DNA from 2 places in the Streptomyces sp. NPDC008092 genome. Region 1 is predicted to be linked to the other one. Evidence: riboswitches for the same ligand, from Rfam matches in the RefSeq annotation. Region 1 holds a riboswitch; the other holds the start of a gene.
The links. A riboswitch is a leader RNA that binds a small molecule or an ion and turns the genes downstream of it on or off. The one in region 1 is predicted to bind cobalamin.
Positions count from the first base shown of each region.

Region 2: another riboswitch for cobalamin. It lies ahead of ACFZB3_RS06420 (CbtB-domain containing protein); the one in region 1 lies ahead of metE (5-methyltetrahydropteroyltriglutamate--homocysteine S-methyltransferase).

Region 1 is NZ_JBIBHY010000013.1:52,451-57,237, forward strand. It holds gene ACFZB3_RS35670 (DUF6204 family protein) at 130-489, opposite strand; gene ACFZB3_RS35675 (histidine phosphatase family protein) at 620-1,171, opposite strand; gene metE (5-methyltetrahydropteroyltriglutamate--homocysteine S-methyltransferase) at 1,334-3,643, opposite strand; cobalamin riboswitch at 3,814-4,030, opposite strand; gene ACFZB3_RS35685 (aminotransferase class IV) at 4,369-4,787, shown strand, end outside.
Region 2 is NZ_JBIBHY010000002.1:339,680-344,466, forward strand. It holds gene ACFZB3_RS06410 (VOC family protein) at 1-912, shown strand, start outside; gene ACFZB3_RS06415 (3-hydroxyisobutyryl-CoA hydrolase) at 1,171-2,226, shown strand; cobalamin riboswitch at 2,294-2,435, shown strand; gene ACFZB3_RS06420 (CbtB-domain containing protein) at 2,472-2,693, shown strand; gene ACFZB3_RS06425 (CbtA family protein) at 2,716-3,471, shown strand; gene ACFZB3_RS06430 (barstar family protein) at 3,600-3,986, shown strand; gene pgm (phosphoglucomutase (alpha-D-glucose-1,6-bisphosphate-dependent)) at 4,107-4,787, shown strand, end outside.

The sequences.
Region 1 (4,787 bases):
TCGGTAACTCGGTGTGGCCCCGAGCATGCCACGCCCGGGGCACAGGGTCCCCACAATCCGGCCACATCCCGACGTGACCTGAACCACGGCGAATTCAGGCCGCCCTGGCCGTATCCAGGAGAGTCGGAGTCAGTCCCGCCGCTGCGCGGCCGCCCGGCGCTGCCGCTTGCCCAAGGGCGCCTGGGAGAGGTCCTCCGCGCTGGACCGCAGGTTCTTGTAGCCGTAGCCCCGTTCGGTGAGCCACGCCCTCGCCGCCTCCTCGGCGCGCTCGGTCGCCTCCAGGATGTCCTCCTCTTCCTCCCCGGTGTCCTGGAAGCGGAAGGTGAAGGCCGGGCGGGCGGCGATGTCGTACGTGAGGTGGCCCTCGGCCGTGAAGGCCGCGCGCAGCACGTCGTGTTCGGCGGCCCGGGAGAGCAGTTCGGCGCGCTGCTCGGCGCCGAGGCCGTCGAAGACGCCGCGGACGGTGACGCGGAAGGTGCGGGTGGTCATGGCGCGACCCTAGGCAGGACGGGGCCCACCGCTCCACCGCATTTCCGGCGCCCCGCCGGACACCCCCCGGCCCCCGGCCCCCGGTCTCCGACTGCCGGTCTCCGACTGCCGACCTCCGACCGGCGGGTGTCTAACCGCCGACCTGGCCGAGCCGCAGGTTCCAGCGTCCAGGCCCGCCCGTGACCTCCGTCGCCGACAGCGGCGGGACGTCCACCCGCCAGAACGCGGCCTCGGGCGCCCCCAGCACATGCAGCACCATGGCCCGCACCACCTCCGGCTCCACCACGGCGATCGTCCGGCCGATGGTCAGGCCCGTCCGGTCCAGCCAGCCGGCGACCCGGGCACACAACTCCCGTACCGATTCGCCCCCGTGGGGCGCGGCACCCGGGTCGGTCAGCCACTGGAGCAGCGCGTCGGGTTCGGCGGTGCCGACCTCCTCCAGCGTCCACCCCCGCCAGCGGCCCGCGTCCAGGCCCGACAACTCGGGCTCCGCCGAGGCGTCGAGGCCCAGCGCGGCCGCCGTCTCCCGGCAGCGCACGCTGGGGGAACAGACCGTCTCGCCCGCGGCCGGCAGGGACAGCGCCACCGCCTCGGGTTTCTCGATAGAGTCACCGTCGTCGAAGCGGGCCCGCCGCAGCGAGGGAGTGATGGCGGGGGCTATGAGGACGACTCGGCAGGTCACGGGCGGAAGTTCCTCCTCGGTCGGACAGCAGACACCGGCGACTGCAGATACCGGCGACTGCAGATACCGGCGGAGCCAGGTGTCGGTGACGGCGGGTGTCGGTGACGGCGGGTGCCGGACGCGCACGACAGTACGCCGTCCGGCACCCGCGCCAGGAGCCGGCTACAGCTCCGCGCGCACCGATCGCGCCGCCGCGACCAGGTTCTCCAGGGCGGCCCGGACCTCCGGCCAGCCGCGGGTCTTCAGCCCGCAGTCGGGGTTGACCCAGAGCCGTTCGGCGGGGATGGCCGCCAGGCCGGTCCGCACCAGGGCGGCGGCCTCCGCCGGGCCCGGCACCCGGGGCGAGTGGATGTCGTAGATCCCGGGGCCGGCCTCGCGCGGGTAGCCGTGCGCGGCGAGTTCGCGGGCGACCTGCATGTGCGAGCGGGCCGCCTCCAGGCTGATGACGTCCGCGTCGAGGTCGTCGATGGCCTGCACGATGTCGCCGAACTCGGCGTAGCACATGTGCGTGTGGATCTGCGTCTCCGGACGGACTCCGGAGGTGGTGAGCCGGAACGCCTCCGTCGCCCACGCCAGGTACCCGGGACGGTCGGCGGCCCGCAGCGGCAGGGTCTCGCGCAGCGCGGGCTCGTCCACCTGGATCACCGAGGTCCCGGCCGCCTCCAGGTCGTCCACCTCGTCGCGCAGGGCGAGGGCGACCTGGCGGGCGGTGTCGCCGAGCGGCTGGTCGTCACGGACGAACGACCAGGCCAGCATGGTCACCGGCCCGGTCAGCATGCCCTTGACCGGACGGTCGGTGAGGGACTGGGCGTACGACGTCCAGCGCACCGTCATCGGCTCGGGACGGGAGATGTCGCCGGCCAGCACCGGCGGGCGTACGTACCGGGTGCCGTACGACTGGACCCAGCCGTGCCGGGTGGCCAGGTACCCGGTCAGCTGCTCCGCGAAGTACTGGACCATGTCGTTGCGTTCGGGTTCGCCGTGCACCAGGACGTCCAGGCCCGCCTTCTCCTGGAAGGCGACCACCTCCTGGATCTCGGCCCGCAGCCGCGCCTCGTAACCGGCCGTGTCGGTCCGGCCCGCCCGCAGGTCCGCCCGTGCGGCCCGCAGTTCGCCGGTCTGCGGGAACGAACCGATGGTCGTCGTGGGCAGCAACGGCAGCCGCAGGTGCGCGCGTTGGGCGGCGGCGCGGTCGGGGTACGGCTGGGCGCGGCGGGCGTCGGCCGGGGTGACGGTGGCGCAGCGGGCACGGACGGCGGGATCACGGGTGATCGGTGAACCCGCTCGGGAGGCCAGGTCGGCGCGGTTGGCGGCGAGTTCGGCGGCGATGGTGTCGGGGCCCTGGGCGAGGCCCCTGGCGAGGGTCGCGATCTCGGCCGTCTTCTGCTTCGCGAAGGCCAGCCAGCGCAGGATCTGCGGTTCGATGTCCCGCTCGGCGGCGGTGTCCAGCGGCACGTGGAGGAGGGAGCAGGAGGCGGCGACGTCGACCCGGCCGGCGAGGCCCAGCAGGGTGCCGAGGGTGGTGAGGGACGCCGACAGGTCGTTGACCCAGATGTTCCGGCCGTCGACCACACCGGCTACCAGCCGCCTGCCGGGCAGCCCGCCGACGGCGGCCAGGGCGTCCAGGTTGGCGGCCGCCGCCCCGGTGAAGTCGAGGGCGAGCCCTTCGACCGGGGCCTTGGCCAGCACCGGCAGGGCCTCGCCGAGCCGGTCGAAGTAGGAGGCGACCAGGAGCTTCGGCCGGTCGGTGCGGGCGCCGAGATCCCGGTAGGCGCGGGCGGCGGCGTTCAGTTCGGCCGGGGTGCGGTCCTGGACCAGCGCGGGCTCGTCGAGCTGCACCCACTCGGCGCCGGCCGCCCGCAGGTCGGCGAGCACCTCGGCGTACACCGGGAGCAGCCGGTCGAGGAGGGTGAGCGGGTCGAAGCCGGCGGGCGCGCCGGGCGTCGGCTTGGCGAGCAGCAGATAGGTGACCGGGCCGACCAGCACCGGCCGGGCGGCGAGCCCGAGGTCCAGCGCCTCCGTCAACTCGTCCACCTGCTTGGCGGAGTTCGCGGCGAAGACGGTGTCCGGGCCCAGCTCCGGCACCAGGTAGTGGTAGTTGGTGTCGAACCACTTCGTCATCTCCAGCGGCGCGATGTCCTGCGTACCGCGGGCCATGGCGAAGTAGCCGTCCAGGGCATCGGCTTCGACGGCGGCGCGGTGCCGCTCGGGGACGGCGCCGACCATCACGGTGGTGTCGAGGACGTGGTCGTAGTACGAGAAGTCGCCGGTCGGCACCTCGTGGAGGCCGGCCTCGGCGAGCTGCCGCCAGGTGGAGCGGCGCAGCCCGGCGGCGGCGGCCCGCAGGGCGTCGGCGGTGACCCGGCCCTTCCAGTAGCTCTCGATCGCCTTCTTCAGTTCCCGGGCCGGCCCCTGACGGGGGTAGCCGTACACGGTGGCCCGGGCTGCCGCGGCTGCGGACTTGGCTGTCACGGAGATCTCCTTCGCGAGACGATTCCCTGAGATCCCGGTGACGGGACGAGAGCGCGAAGGGGTGACGAACCGGACGGCAACGGTCGTACGCCGTGAACGAGTACGCGACCGTCCGTCCGATATGCACGCCGACCCGCCCACGAGGTCACCGGGATGTCCGCGCACGAGTGGTCCGCGCACGGGCAGATGGCAGGTCTTCGGACTCGCGGGCACGCCCTCCCTCCGGAGGACACCTACTGGCCGTCGCTTCCCGGACCCGGTGGATCCAGTGCGTATGACGGCGGTCGTTCCCGCTCACCGCTGCGGGGCAGTCCCGGATTCCCACCGGGTTCCCTCTTGCGACGTCCCGTCTGGCGGAGGGGACGAACCAGCTGCACGGCCAGCTTAACGCGCCCCGAGGGCGCTACGGGGGTGGCCGTCGTCGCGGAAGTCGGTCCGCCTCGCTTTCGGTCCGGCCGGCTTCCGGTCCGGCTCGCTTCCGAATCGGCCTGCCTCCGAACCGGCCTGCCTCCGAACTGGCTCGCTTCCGAACCGGCCTGCCTCCGAACTGGCTCGCTTCCGAACCGGCCTGCCTCCGAACTGGCTCGCTTCCGAACCGGCCTGCCTCCAAACTGGCTCGCTTCCGAACCGGCTCGCTTTCGAACCGGCCTTGCGTGCGCCTAACGTGGCCGGGCACGGCCGCCGGGCCGTGGGCAACGGCGGGAGGGGGGATCGCCATCGACCGCGTGGAGGTCAACGGGGCGGAAGCGGACAGCGAGGATCTGAAGCTGCTCGCGCGGGTCAACTACGCGCATTTCACCTCGATGCAGGTGCGGGACGGCGCGGTCCGGGGGCTGGATCTGCACCTGGCGCGGCTGGACGGGAGCGCCCGTCAGTTGTTCGGCAGGGGGCTGGACGCCCAACGGGTCCGGGACTGCGTGCGGCACGCCCTCGCCGGGGGCCCGGACGCGGTGTCGGTCCGGGTGACGGCCTTCACCGGAAGGCTCGGTGACGTGGTGCGCGGCGAACTCGTCGAGCCCGACCTGGCCGTGGTGACGAGCGCGCCGGCGGAGGCGCAGCCCGGACCGGTGCGGCTGTGCGCGGTCGAGTACGAGCGGGACCTGCCGCACGTCAAGCACGCCGGGACGTTCGGGCTCACGCTCCG
Region 2 (4,787 bases), on a different contig from region 1:
GCCATCGGCATGCACCACGACGACCTCTCCCGCGACCTGATGCGGTTCCGGCTCGACGACCACGCATGCCGGTTCCTCCTGCGGCGCGGCCCCGCCGAGGACGTGGTCGCCCTCGGCTGGCACCTCGACGACCACACGACGTTCGAGCGGATCGAGGCCCGCGTCCGCGCCCACGGCGTCCCCGCGGTGGCCGGCACCGCCGAGGAGGCGAAGCTGCGCGGCGTCGAGCGGCTGCTGCGCTTCCCCGGCCCCAAGGGCATCGCCCAGGAGATCTACACCACCCCCCTCACCTCTTCGGAACCCCTGAGGATGCGGGCGTCCGGCTGGGTCACCGGCGACTCGGGGATGGGCCACGTCGCCATCACCTCGGCCAGACCCGCCCTGATGCGCGGCTACTTCGACACCGTCTTCGACGCCCGACTCACCGACTACATCGACGAGACCATCGGCGGCGTCAAACTCAAGATCCGCTTCCTGCGCGTCAACGAACGCCACCACTCCATCGCCGTCGCCGCGGTCCAGGGCCTGCCCATCGACCCGGTCCGCACCCGCGTCCAGCACGTGAACATCCAGGCCGCCTCCCTGGACGACCTGGCCCGCAGCTACCGACGTGTCCACGAACTCGGCTTCGACATGGCCCTGTCCGTCGGGCAGCACACCAACGACAAGGAACTCTCCTACTACGCCCGCACCCCCTCGGGCTTCGAGTGGGAGGTCGGCTGGAACCCCCTCGTCATCGACGAGTCCACCTGGGAACCCGGCACCCACCAGGGCATCAGCATCTGGGGCCACACCCCGGTCGGCCGGACCATCCTCGACAGGCTCGGCCAGTTCCGCCTCGGCGCCCGCTCCCTGCTCCACCCGGAGAAGACCGTCCCCGCGCTCAGCGGTGCCGGCATCCCCGACGACTGACGCCCGGACCGTCACCCGGCACGAGGCGGTCGGCGTGTCCCCGTACCGCTCCCGCAGCGGACTCCGCTTCCTCGGCGCCGTCGGCCGCCGCCCCCGGGGGCTGTCCCGCAGGGCCCGGGACGCCCTCCGACGGGTCGGCGTGCCGTGGACGCAACGGTCACGAGAAGATCGTCCCCGACCACGCGTCCACCCGCTCCCGGAAGGAACCGACGAGATCATGCGCCTCATCGTGGCCCGCGGCCCGGCGGAGGTGTCCGGATGACCGGCGCCGACGAACACGTCCTGCTGCACGTCCGCGGACGGGCCGCGCACATCACGCTCAACCGGCCGAAGGCCATCAACGCGCTCTCGCACGCCATGGTGCGCCGCATCGACGAGGCGCTCACGGCATGGGAGCGGGACCCGGCCGTGCAGACCGTCGTCATCACCGGCGCGGGGGAGCGCGGCCTGTGCGCGGGCGGGGACATCCGCGCCGTCCACGACGACGCCCGGGACGGCGACGGGTCGGCGGCGGCCGCGTTCTGGCGGGACGAGTACCGGCTCAACGCCCGCATCGCCCGGTACCCGAAGCCGTATGTCGCGCTCATGGACGGCATCGTGATGGGCGGCGGGGTCGGTGTCTCGGCACACGGCCGCGTCCGGATCGCCACCGAGCGGTCGCGGATCGCCATGCCGGAGACCGGCATCGGCTTCGTGCCCGACGTCGGCGGCACGTATCTGCTCGGCCGCGCGCCCGGCGAACTCGGCACCCATCTCGCCCTGACCGGCGCCCGGATCGGCGCCGCCGACGCCATGCTCTGCGGACTCGCCGACCACTACCTGCCGTCCGGCTCGATCCCCGCGTTCGTCGCCGACCTCGCCGGCCTGCCCGTGCCCGAAGCACTCGCCCGGCAGGTACGGCAGGCGCCCGACGGGGAGTTGGCCGGGCAGCGGGCGTGGATCGACGCCTGCTACGCGGCCGACACCGTCGAGGAGATCGTCCAGCGGCTGTTCGCACACGGCGACCCGGCGGCGAAGGAGGCGGCGGACACCCTGCTCACCAGGTCCCCCACCGCCCTGAAGGTCACGCTGGCGGCGCTGCGCCGGGCCCGGCAACTCGGTTCGCTGGAGCGGGTCCTGGACCAGGAGTACCGCGTCTCCTGCGCGACCCTCGCCACCCATGACCTGGTGGAGGGCATCCGCGCCCAGGTCGTCGACAAGGACCGCACCCCGCACTGGTCCCCGGCCACCCTCGCCGGGGTCACCGACGCCGACGTGGACCGCTTCTTCGCCCCGCTCGGCGAACGCGAACTCGGCCTCGCCCCACCCGTCTGACCCGCCCCAACCGCCGTCCACCAGGCGCGAGACGAAGATCACGCCTGGTGACGCGGTCTTGGCCGTGCTCCTGACACGCGGTACGGTCTGTCCGATATCGACGACGGCGAGACGGAACCCGGTGGGAATCCGGAACGGTCGCGCCACTGTATGCGAGAGCCCCCGGGCCGCTCGTGAGTCAGACCCGTGGCCGTCGTCCTGTGCACCACCGAGATGGGACGCGAACTCCCAGAGGAGGTCCTGCCATGGCGCAGACCGTCGCTCCGCCGACAGCCAACACCCCCGCCGTCCCCGCCAAGCTGCCGCTGTCCGCGATAGCTCCCTGGGCGGTCTTCTTCGGCATCCTGATGCTGGTCCTGCTCTACTTCGTCGGCGCCGAACAGGGCGCCACCTCCGTGTTCAGCGGCACGGACGTCCACGAGTGGGTGCACGACGCCCGCCACCTGCTCGGCTTCCCCTGCCACTGACACGAGGGACGCCGTACCACCCATGAACTCCGCAACGGTTCGCAACCTCCTGGTGCGGGGCATGCTCGCCGGCCTGGCCGCTGGCCTGCTCGCCCTCGTCGTCGCCTACGTACTCGGTGAGCCGAACGTCGACAAGGCGATCAGCTTCGAGGACGCCCACTCGCACGAGCACGAGATGGAGGTCGTCTCCCGCTCCCTGCAGTCCACCGCCGGCCTGGCCACCGGCGTCCTCGTCTACGGGGTCGCCTTCGGGGGCATCGCCGCCCTGGCCTTCTCCTTCGCCCTCGGCCGCGTCGGCCGCTTCTCGCCGCGGGCGACGGCGCTGCTGCTGTCCGGCTGCGCCCTGGTCGCCGTGTACGTGGTGCCGTTCCTGAAGTACCCGGCCAACCCGCCGTCGGTGGGCGACCCGGACACCATCGGCAAACGGACCACGCTGTACTTCCTGATGATGCTGCTCAGCGTGCTCCTCGCGGTGGCCGCCACCATCCTCGGCAAGCGGCTCCAGCCGCGGCTGGGCACCTGGTGGGCGACCGTGCTCGCGGTGGCCGCGTTCGGCGTGGTCATCGGGCTGGCGTACCAGTTCCTGCCGGTCGTCAACGAGGTGCCGGCGGACTTCCCGGCCACCCTGCTGTGGCGGTTCCGGCTCTCGGCGCTCGCCATCCAGGCGGTGCTGTGGGGTGGATTCGGCCTGCTGTTCGGCGAGTTGGCCGAGCGCGTCCTCAACCCGAAGCCGGCGAAGGCGCCGGCCGCCGCGCGCAGGGTGCCCGCACCGCACTGACCCGCGGCACGGCACACCGACCGGTAGACCGATCGGCACACCGAACGACACCCGAGGGCCCCCGGAACCGTCCGGGGGCCCTCGGGCGTTCACCGGTGTACGCGGGCCGCCGGCCGTATCCTGCGGCCGTGACGGCGACTTATGTACTGGACGGCACCGCGATCCGCACCCTGGAGGACTTCTGGCAGGTCGTCGGGGAGGCGGTCAACGGACCCGGCGGCTACTTCGGCCGCAACCTCGACGCGTTCGTCGACTGCCTCAGGGGCGGCTTCGGCACGCCCGACGACGGCGACTTCGTCTTCGAGTGGCGCGACCACGAGACCTCCCGCGCGCACCTCGGCCACGCGGAGACCGCCCGCCAGCTGGAGATCCGGCTCACCCGCTGCCACCCGACCAACCGTGCCGCCGTGGCGGCGGAGCTGGCCGAGGCCCGCGCCGGACGCGGGGCCACCGTCTTCGACTGGCTGGTCGAGATCTTCGAGGAGCGGGCCCCGGAGACGGTACGACTGCTGTGAACTCGCCGTGAACCCGCCGTGTCTTCGGCGCGCGGCCGGTGCCGCACTCGCGTCCGGGGCCGCTGACAAGGAAAGATGGGCGGCGAGCGATCGATCAACGACTGCGGAGGAAGTGGACTCATGCCGCATGAGCGAGCGGGCCGGCCGGCGGCTCCGGAGGACCTCGTCGACGTGGCCCGGCTGGTCACGGCCTACTACGCACTGCACCCCGACCCGTCCGACCCGGGCCAGCGGGTGGCGTTCGGCACCTCGGGACACCGCGGATCGTCACTGGCGACCGCGTTCAACGAGGACCACATCGCCGCCACCAGCCAGGCCATCTGCGAGTACCGGAGCGGCCAGGGCACCGACGGCCCCCTCTTCCTCGGAGCCGACACCCACGCCCTGTCGGAGCCGGCCAAGGTCACCGCCCTGGAGGTCTTCGCGGCCAACGGCGTCACCGTGCTCGTCGACAGCGCCGACGGCTACACCCCGACCCCCGCCGTCTCGCACGCCATCCTCACCCACAACCGGGGCCGCACCACCGGCCTCGCGGACGGCGTCGTGGTCACCCCCTCGCACAACCCGCCCGCCGACGGCGGCTTCAAGTACAACCCGCCCAGCGGCGGCCCCGCCGCGTCCGACGCCACCTCCTGGATCCAGGACCGCGCCAACGAGATCATCGCGGGCGGGATGAAGGACGTGCAGCGCATCCCGTACGAGCGCGCGCTCGCCGCGCCGGCCACCGGCCGGTACGACTTCATGGGCGTCTACGTCGACGACCTGCCCAGCGTCCTCGACATGGACGCGGTCCGGGCCTCC